One region of the Dietzia sp. CH92 genome, then DNA from elsewhere that is predicted to be linked to it. Evidence: riboswitches for the same ligand, from Rfam matches in the RefSeq annotation. Region 1 holds a riboswitch; the other holds the start of a gene.
What was found. Region 1 has a riboswitch for thiamine pyrophosphate ahead of RWK90_RS10460 (LLM class flavin-dependent oxidoreductase). Riboswitches for the same ligand answer to the same signal wherever they lie in the genome.
Positions count from the first base shown of each region.

Region 2: it holds a riboswitch for thiamine pyrophosphate, as region 1 does, so the genes downstream of both, RWK90_RS05360 (3-oxoacyl-ACP reductase) here and RWK90_RS10460 (LLM class flavin-dependent oxidoreductase) in region 1, are expected to answer to the same signal.

Region 1 is NZ_JAVHXC010000004.1:232,242-236,862, reverse strand. Features, by position in the region: gene RWK90_RS10470 (nitronate monooxygenase family protein) at 1-318, shown strand, start outside; gene RWK90_RS10465 (PadR family transcriptional regulator) at 323-886, shown strand; gene RWK90_RS10460 (LLM class flavin-dependent oxidoreductase) at 923-2,200, opposite strand; TPP riboswitch at 2,191-2,290, opposite strand; gene RWK90_RS10455 (NAD(P)H-quinone oxidoreductase) at 2,311-3,351, opposite strand; tRNA gene RWK90_RS10450 (tRNA-Ser) at 3,468-3,553, shown strand; gene RWK90_RS10445 (alpha/beta fold hydrolase) at 3,581-4,459, opposite strand.
Region 2 is NZ_JAVHXC010000002.1:419,776-424,396, reverse strand. Features, by position in the region: gene RWK90_RS05375 (MOSC domain-containing protein) at 1-688, opposite strand, end outside; guanidine-III (ykkC-III) riboswitch at 770-836, shown strand; gene RWK90_RS05370 (multidrug efflux SMR transporter) at 847-1,161, shown strand; gene RWK90_RS05365 (SRPBCC family protein) at 1,290-1,766, shown strand; TPP riboswitch at 1,838-1,935, shown strand; gene RWK90_RS05360 (3-oxoacyl-ACP reductase) at 2,065-2,829, shown strand; gene RWK90_RS05355 (hypothetical protein) at 2,962-3,186, opposite strand; gene RWK90_RS05350 (SDR family oxidoreductase) at 3,305-4,204, shown strand; gene RWK90_RS05345 (NDMA-dependent alcohol dehydrogenase) at 4,573-4,621, opposite strand, start outside.

The DNA of each region.
Region 1 (4,621 bases):
CAGATGATCGTCGACAGCACCGCGGACGACATCGTCTACAGCAACCTCTTCACCGGCATCCACGGCAACTATCTGCGCGGCAGCATCGAGGCCGCGGGGCTCGACCCGGACGGCCTGCCGGAGTCCGACCCCTCGGCCATGGACTTCGGCTCCGGGGGCGCGTCCGATTCCAAGGCGTGGCGGGACATCTGGGGCGCGGGTCAGGGCGTGGGCGCGGTCCGCGGGACCGGGACCGTCCGCGACCTGGTCGACCGCCTGCGCGGCGAGTACGTCGAGGCCCTCGACGAGCTCACCTCCGGCATTACCGCGCTGCGCTGAACCGGTGTCGCTGAAGTTCGCGATCCTCACGTCGCTCACCGAACGGGACGGCAGCGGGATCGAGCTCGCCCGACGCTTCGACAGGTCGATCGGCTACTTCTGGCCCGCCACCCACCAGCAGATCTACCGCGAGCTCGACAAGCTCGCCGCGGCCGGCCTCATCCGCGAACTCCCGCAGGACGGACCGCCCCGCCGCGGCCAGCCCCGGCGGTTCGCGGTCACCGACGACGGCCGCCGGTCGTTGATCGACTGGATCGGTGAGGACGACGCCCCGGACGTGACGCGGTCGACCCTCGCGGTCCGCGTCCGGGCCGCCGCCGCGACGGGCCGGACCGACGAGGTGCGCCGGGCGCTCGAGCACCACCGCCGTCGGCGGCAGGAGAATCTCGAGCGCAACCTCGAGATCGAACAGCGGGACTTCTCCGCCGTCGACCCGTCGGACCCTCGCGGCGTCCTGCAGCACCGCGTCCTCACCCTGGGCATCGAGGAGGAACGGACCTGGCTGCGGTGGTGCGACGAGACGCTGGAGGCGCTCGACCGACTCCCGGCGCGGGCCGACGGCCGCTGACGCCGTGACGACGGCGGCGGCCCCCGCCGAGGCGGCCTACCGGGCGAGCAGCTCCCGGAGAGTCGACGCCCCGTCGTAGCTCGTGCGGAACAGTCCGCGGCGCTGCAGGACCGGGATCACGTGGTCCACGAACTCCTCGAGCCCGTCCGGGTAGCCGGGCGGCATGAGGTTGAACCCGTCCGCCGCGCCCACCCGGTACCAGCGTTCGATCTCGTCGGCGATCGACTCCGGGGTGCCGATCATCGTGCAGTGACCGCCGCCCGCGGCGAGGGTGCCCAGCAGCTCGCGCACCGTGGGGGAGTCCTTGCGGACGATCCGCAGGATCGTCTCGTAGCGCCCCTGCGGCCCCGTGAACTCCGACAGCGGCGGGAGGGCCGGGACGGGGGCGTCGAGCTCCCACCCCGAGCAGTCCTGGCCGGTGAACATGGACAGCTGCGCGAGTGACTCCTCCACGGGCAGCAGAGCGTCGAGGTCGGCTTTCTTGCGTCTGGCCTCGGCCTCGGTCGAGCCCACGTACGTGACGAGCCCCGGCATGATGACCAGGCCATCCCCGGCGCGGCCCGCGGCCCGGGCACGACGCCTCACATCCGAGCCGTACGCCGACGCCGCCTCGTCGTCGTACGCCACGGCGTAGATCCCCTCGGCGTACCGGGCCGCCAGGTCCCGGCCCGGCCCGGACGAGCCCGCCTGGAACAGCACCGGCCGGCCCTGCGGCGAGCGGGGCACGGTGAGCGGCCCGTCCACCAGGAAGTGCTCGCCGCGGTGGTGCACCGGCCGGACCTTCGCCGGGTCGGCCCACAGTCCGGCCCGGTCCAGGAGCAGCGCGTCGGCATCCCACGAGTCCCACAAGGCCAGCGCGGCCTCGACGAACTCCTCGGCCCGCTCGTACCGCTCGGTGTGCCCGGGCAGTGCCTCCATCCCGTGATTGCGGGCCTCGGCGTCGAACATCGAGGTCACCACGTTCCAACCGACCCGCCCGCCGCTGATGTGGTCCAGGGAAGCGAGCATGCGCGCGGCGTGGAACGGGGTGAAGAACGTCGTGGACACCGTGCTCACCAGACCGACGTGTTCCGTGGCCCGGGCCATCGCCGACAGGGCGGTCAGCGGCTCCAGGAACCACCACGAGCCGCTGGCCGGGTCACCCACCGAGTGGCCGTCGGCGAAGAACACCGCGTCGAGGCAGCCCCGCTCCGCCGTCCGCGCGAGCTCCTCCCAGTACGCGATGTCGCCGAGGCGCTCCACAGGGGAGCCGGGGCGGCGCCACGCGGCGGAATGGTGGCCGCAGCCGAAGAGGAACGCATTGAAATGCAGCATGAGGACATCCCTTCGCCGGAACTACCCGGAGCAGGTTCAACGGGTCTCATCTCAGCCGCCCCCTTCTGGGCGGCACCCCGTGTCGTGTCCTCGACCTTAGAGGGTGGCGTTCAGTCCAGGGTCAACAGGATCTTGCCGTGGGACTCCCCGGACTCCAGCAACGCCAGGGCCTCGGCGGCGCGGGCCATCGGGATCTCCCGCGAGACGCGCGTGGTGACATCGCCGGCGGCGACCATCGGCCACACCTGGTCCACGACCTCGCGGCAGATGCCGGACTTCCCGCCCGGGCCGTCCACGGGACGCGCCCGGAGGTTCGTGGCGAGGACGCCGGCCCTCCTGGGCAGCAACGCGCCCAGGTTGAGCTCCCCCTTCACCCCGCCCTGGAGTCCGATGACGATCACGCGACCGTCCGGCGCCAGGGAGGAGATGTTCCGCTCGAGGTACTTCGCGCCCATCACGTCCAGGACCAGATCGACGCCACGGCCCCGCTCGTCGTCGTCGGTCCATTCCCTCACCCGGTCGACGAAGTCCTCCTCCCGGTAGTCGATCACCAGGTCGGCGCCCAGCTCCCGACACATCCGCACCTTCTCCGGGCCACCGGCCGTCGTGGCCACCCGGGCGCCCAGGGCGCGGCAGACCTGGATCGCGTGGGACCCGATGCCCCCCGCGCCCCCGTGGATGAGCACCCGCGGCGCCCCCAGCTCCACCTCGCCCCAGTGGGCGTCCGCGGCGAGGAGCCCGCGGCCGAGGCCGCCCGTCATGGCGAGGTTCGACCACACCGTGCACGCCACCTCGGGAAGGGACGCCGCCTCGTGCAGCGAGACCCCCGCCGGAACGGGCATGACCTGGCCCGCGGGCACCGCGACCTTCTCGGCGTACCCGCCGCCGGCGAGCAGCGCGCACACCTCGTCGCCCACGGCGAGGCCCTCCACGCCCTCACCGACCGCCGAGATCCGGCCCGAGCACTCGAGTCCCAGGATCTCCGAGGCGCCCGGCGGGGGAGGATAGTGGCCCTTGGTCTGCAGCAGGTCGGCCCGGTTGACGGCCGAGGCCGCCACGTCGATGAGCACCTCGCCCTCGGCGGGGACCGGGTCGGGGACCTCGGTCAGGTGCAGGGAGTCGGGACCGTTCTCGTACGCGATGGCCTTCATGCCCTCGACCGTAGCCGGACTGCGTGCGGGCGGGTCGGGTGAACTAGCATGGGCCACGCCGTACAGCGTGGTTCCACGTGGAACCACGCGGCCGCGCGTGTCGCGGCTCACGGCGGGGAAGTGTGGCAGAGCGGCCGAATGCACTCGCCTTGAAAGCGAGCGTGCCTGAACAGCACCGGGGGTTCAAATCCCTCCACTTCCGCAGAGGCGGCGGCCCACCGCGGTGGGCTCAGGCGGTGGTCTCGCGCAGGTCCGAGGCCGAGACGTAACGGATGATCTCCAGCACGCGCGTGTACGAGCGGGACTTGCCGGACACGATCGAGGTGTGGTCCTCGTCCTCGAACATGACGGCCTTGGCCCGCCCGCCTCGGCGGGTGACCTCGTCCACGTAGCGGAGCGAGTTCTCCGGCGCCACGGTCACGTCCTGCCGTCCGTGGAGGGCGATGACCGGGGTGCCCGTGTCGATGTTCTGGATGGGGTCGACCGACGTGTACCGACTCGGCACCTCGTCGGGCGTGCCGCCGAGGGCCGTGACGATCCTGTCGTCACCGTGGGTGGCGGCGTACACCATGTCCAGCGGTCCCGCGATGGAGATGACCCGGGTGGGGCGGAATCGCGGGCTGGCCCCGACCTCGCCGTCCTCGAGCAGGTGCCGGGTGCCGGCCCAGACCGCGAGCTGAGCGCCGGCGCTGTGCCCCACCACCACCTCGTCATCGGTGGTGATCTGGGGGAACTTCTTGTCGACCTCGCTCACGTGGTCGAGAGCATCGGCCACGTCGCGGAAGGTGATGGGCCACCCGCCGCCCGAACCGACACGGCGGTACTCGATGTTGTAGACCGCCATCCCGCGACTGGCCAGTTCGCGCGCGAGGTGGTCGAACGAGCCCGCGCCGATCTCCTTCTGCCAGGAACCGCCGTGGATGAGCACGGCCAGGGGGATGGAATCCACCTTCTGGTCGCCCGCCGGGAGGTAGAGGTCGGCCCAGTTCTGGTCGGGGTCCGGCGAGGGGTAACGCGTGGGGTACTCGAACCGCTGGACCATCACCTCGTCCAGGCGCACCGGTCCGGCGAACGTCGGTTCCACCGCGGGCGCCGCGGTCGTCGTCATGCAGCCGGCCAGGCCCAGCGCCCCGAGAGTCAGGGCTGCGCCGAGGGCGGCCGTGCGTCTGGATCTGCCGGGGGTTCTTCTCTGCACCGTGACCACTTCCTCAGGAGTAAATAAGGCTACAAATCCTTTTTCTCCTCGTGGACACGTCAGCTAGGTGCACGT
Region 2 (4,621 bases), on a different contig from region 1:
CCACCCAGTCGAACTCGGGGTGCCCGCCTCCGGGCGCGTCGGCGTCCGCACCCGCGCCGGATCCCTCCGACTCGTGCTGAACGATGATGTTCTTGCGGAACCGGCGGGGATCGATCACCGAGTCCGGAAGCGCGGACTGCAGTGACCGGAGTGCGGTACTGGTCAGCAGCGACAACGGCAGGGCGTCGAAGTACGTGCCGCGCGGGCTGGCGTAGTCCTCCAACTCGGCGAGGACGTCCGCGGGCATCCCCGTGAACTCCGGGAAAGGGTCATCGGGTCCGAGGCCGAGCTGAGACCGCAGGTCCGCCTCGTCGACGGCGAGGCGCCGGTAGTGCTCGTGGTCGTCCGCCGGCCGGCGCGGATGCAGGCTGACCCGCCGACCCAGCGCGGCCGAGAGCAGTTCGTGGACCCGGTCGTCGTCGCTCCGCACCGTCGAACCGTCCGGGAACTCGATCTCGACCGGCGGCGTGGCGTCGGCGAGGGGCTCCTCGAGGTAGCGGGCGTGGAACCGGAGGAGGTCCGCGAGCTTCTTGGCGCTGCGGATCTCACCGGCCTCCTCGTCCCGCACGACCCAGCCACGGTCACCGGGCAACCCCCAGCTCTCGGTCACGGCGGTCTCGGTGATGCGGTCACCCCGCATCGACTTGACGGGGTAACGCCACAGCTCAGAGACCACGCCCACTCTCATGGAGGCCAGCCTAGGTTCCGGGGGCGGCCGTGGTGACGGATCTGACGTTGCCCACCAGGGTGCCGCGTGCGAGCCTGAGAAACAGAGCCCCGGCCCGGGGCCTCCGGACGAGGGGTGCCGTACCCGGTGTGCGACAAGACGGCCCGCAGGAGGCTGTCATGGCGTGGGTCGTACTCGTTCTGTCCGGAGTTCTGGAGGCGGTGTGGGCCACGGCGCTCGGCCGCTCGGAGGGGTTCACGCGACTGTGGCCCTCGGCCGTGTTCGGCGTCGCGTTGGTCGTGAGCATGGTCGGTCTGGCCTACGCGATGCGCGACCTGCCCGTGGGCACCGCGTACGCGGTCTGGGTCGGCATCGGTGCCTCGCTGACCGTCGTCTACGCGATGGTCACCGGTGCGGAACCCGTCTCGGCCGCGAAAGTGCTGTTCCTCGCGATGATCGTCGGCGGCGTGGTCGGACTCAAGGCCGTCAGTTGATCCATCGGGCATGCCCGAAGGGCCGCACGATGTCGTAGCCCGGCCGTACGGTGGGCTGCACCGCACCCGAGCTCGCCGATCCGCCGAGTCCGAGAGCGGGCCGAGTCCACAAGGAAGGTTCTCCTCCTATGACCGCAATCAGCACCGTCGACCGCGGACCACGCGTGGTCGCCCGCAGCGTCACCGTGAACGCACCCGCCGAGGAACTGTTCGCCCTCGTCAACGATCCCCGGAAGCACGGGCTCGTCGACGGCTCCGGAACCGTGCGGGACAACGTCCAGGGGCCGTCGACCCTTCATGCCGGGGCCAAGTTCACCACCGCGATGCGGATGTACGGCGTGCCCTACCGCATCACCTGCACGGTGACCGAATACCGCGACACCCCCACCCGGAAGGTGATCGAGTGGGCGCATCCCGCCGGTCACCGGTGGCGCTGGGAGTTCACCCCGGCCCCGGGCGGGAGGACCGAGGTCGTGGAGAGTTTCGACAACCGGCCGTCCAAGCTGGGGAAGTTCTTCGAGATCGTCGGCGTGGACAAGCAGAACGCGGCGGGCATCACCGAGACGCTGTCGAAGCTCGCGGCGAAGTACGAGACCGCGACGTGATCACGCGCTGACACGCGCTCCACAGATCAGTGCGGGTGCCGCCTGGTCCTCCCGCCCGGTGATCTAAGGTGGTCGGCGACACGGGGTGCTGCCCATCCGGGCGGCTGAGATCACACCCGTCGAACCTGATCTGGGTAGTTCCAGCGAAGGAATGTCGATACGGCGCACACCGCCCGTCACCGCGGGTCGTGGCGCCGCCGCCCGACCACCGCGCACCGGCGTGGTCGACGAGCGGAGCCACATCGTCACCCTCGCCGGGACCACCGGGAAGTGAGTGGCAGTGAACAGCGGACACAGTGTGCGAATCGACGAGCAGGTCGTCCTGGTCACCGGCGGAGCCCGCGGACTCGGTGCAGACATCAGTCGCGCCTTCTCCCGCGAAGGCGCTCTCGTCGTCGTCAACTATCACCGCAGCGAGGCCGCCGCCGACGACCTCGTCCGCGAACTCGGCACCGACCGGACCATCGCCCTCCGCGCCGATGTCACCGACGACGACCAGGTGCGCGCCCTCGTCGACGCCGCGCGCGCCCACTTCGGCGCCCCCGTCACCACGGTCATCAACAACGCGCTCGTCGACTTCTCGTTCAACGGCGACGCCCGCCCCCGCCCCGACGCGCTGACCTGGGGCGATTTCGACGCCCAGTTGCGCGGAGCCGTCAAGGCCACGCTCGCCACCACCCAGGCCACGCTGCCGGGAATGCGGGAGGCCGGCTCCGGACGGATCGTGAACATCGGCACCAACCTGTTCCAGCACCCCGTCGTGCCGTACCACGACTACACCGCCGCCAAGGCCGCCGCGCTGTCCCTGACCCGGACCCTCGCCGCCGACCTCGGACCCGACGGCATCACGGTGAACATGGTCTCCGGCGGACTCCTCCAGACCACCGACGCCAGCGCCGCCACACCCGCCGAGGTGTTCGACCTCATCGCCTCCGGGACCCCACTGCGGCGTGCGATCACCCCGGCCGAGCTCGCCGACGCCGTGCTGTTCTTCGCCTCCCCGTGGGCGCGTGCGGTGACCGGGCAGAACCTCATCGTGGACGGGGGACTGGTCAACGGGTGAGGCCGGGCCGGGCCCTCCGAAATCCGCTACTCCGCCTCGGAATCCGCTACTCCCGTGGAGGTAGCGGATCCGCCGGCGGAGTAGCGGATTGTGTGCTGGACGGGCCGACTGCCCGTTGTGCAGGGTCTCGGATCAGGGAGTGCCGGTGCCCTCGTCGGCGGCGGGGGAGGTGTTGGTGCCGCCGTCGTTGATCTCGAAGCGGGTCCACTTGCCGTCCATGTCGACCTCCATGGCGTACCCGAGCGCGTCGTCCGGGACCTCGACCGTCTTGAACCAGTCGTACGCCTTGGTGTCGTCAGCGAACTCCTTCTCGTCGATCACGTTCTGGTCGGGGTCAATCACGCGGTAACGGGGCATGCTTGCTCCTTCGTCTCGAGGGAAGTCTGCGGTCCTCCGCAGTGTCGGTGATTCGTGGCGAGGTCGCATCCGGACGGGGCGCGTACGGTCGGAATCCCGACGACCCAGGAGGCCTGCCGTGACCACCGATCCGAACGCCCAGCCGCTCATCGACCCCACCACCAAATACGAGGTCGACATCCCCCTGCAGTCGCAGCCCGTACCGGGGCTGGCCTCCGAGCTGGAGCCGCCCGCCGATCACGGCGAGACCTCCTACGTCGGCCACGGAAGACTCACCGGCCGCCGCGCGCTCATCACCGGCGGCGACTCGGGGATCGGCCGCGCGGTGGCGATCGCCTACGCCCGCGAAGGCGCCGACGTGGCGATCGGCTACCTCCCGTCCGAGCAGTCCGACGCCGACGAGGTCGCCCGACTGGTCCGTGAGGCGGGCCGCACCTGCGTCCTGCTGCCCGGCGATGTCGGCGACGAGCAGGTGGCGCGGGGGATCGTCCGCGACGCCGTGGCCGGACTCGGCGGGATCGACGTGCTGGTGCTCAACGCCGCCCGGCAGACGTACGTCGAGAACCTCGAGGACCTCAGCTCCGAGCAGTGGGCGGAGACGATGAACGTCAACATCTCGGCGCCGTTCTGGATGATGCAGGAGGCACTTGGTCATCTGCAGCCGGGCGCGAGCGTCATCTTCACCTCGTCGGTACAGGCGTACACCCCGTCCCCGGGCCTGGTGGACTACGCCACCTCCCGCGCGGCGGTGAACACCATGTCCAAGGCGCTCGCGCAGCAACTCGCGCCGCGGGGGATCCGCGTGAACGCGGTGGCGCCCGGCCCGTTCTGGACGGCGCTGCAGGTGACCGGCGGGCAGAAGCCCGAGAAGCTGCCGTACTTCGGTCAGAAGAACCCTCTCGGCCGCCCCGGCCAGCCGGTCGAGATGGCCGGCGCGTACGTCTACCTGGCCTCGGAGGAGTCCTCGTACACGACCGGCAACACCCTCTCGGTGACCGGCGGTGCGCCCACGCCCTGACGGCGGGCCCTGCAGGGCAGCGCGTGCGGGGCGAACCGGGACTCCGCCGAGGGCATGAACACAGCCGCCCCCGCCGATGGCGTCTGGCGCGCACCGCGGTGCGGGCGAGACGCCATCGGCGGGGGCGGCTGCGGATGTGGCGGGCAGGGGCGGGGGCGAGACGCCATCGGCGGGGGCGGCTGCGGATGTGGCGGGCAGGGGCGGGGGCGGGACGCCATCGGCGGGAGCGGCTGTCGCCGAAATGAGCGACGCGCGCCGCCCAGGGGGGAGGGCGACGCGCGTCGGGGGGAGGAGTCGGTCGGAGGGGGAGGGCGGGGGCGCCGTCCCGCCCGGCCCGGCCGACTCCGGTCTGTGGGCCTACGGCCGGATCAGGTGTCGTGGATGATCACGCCGCGCATGATCTTCCCGTCCTGCAGA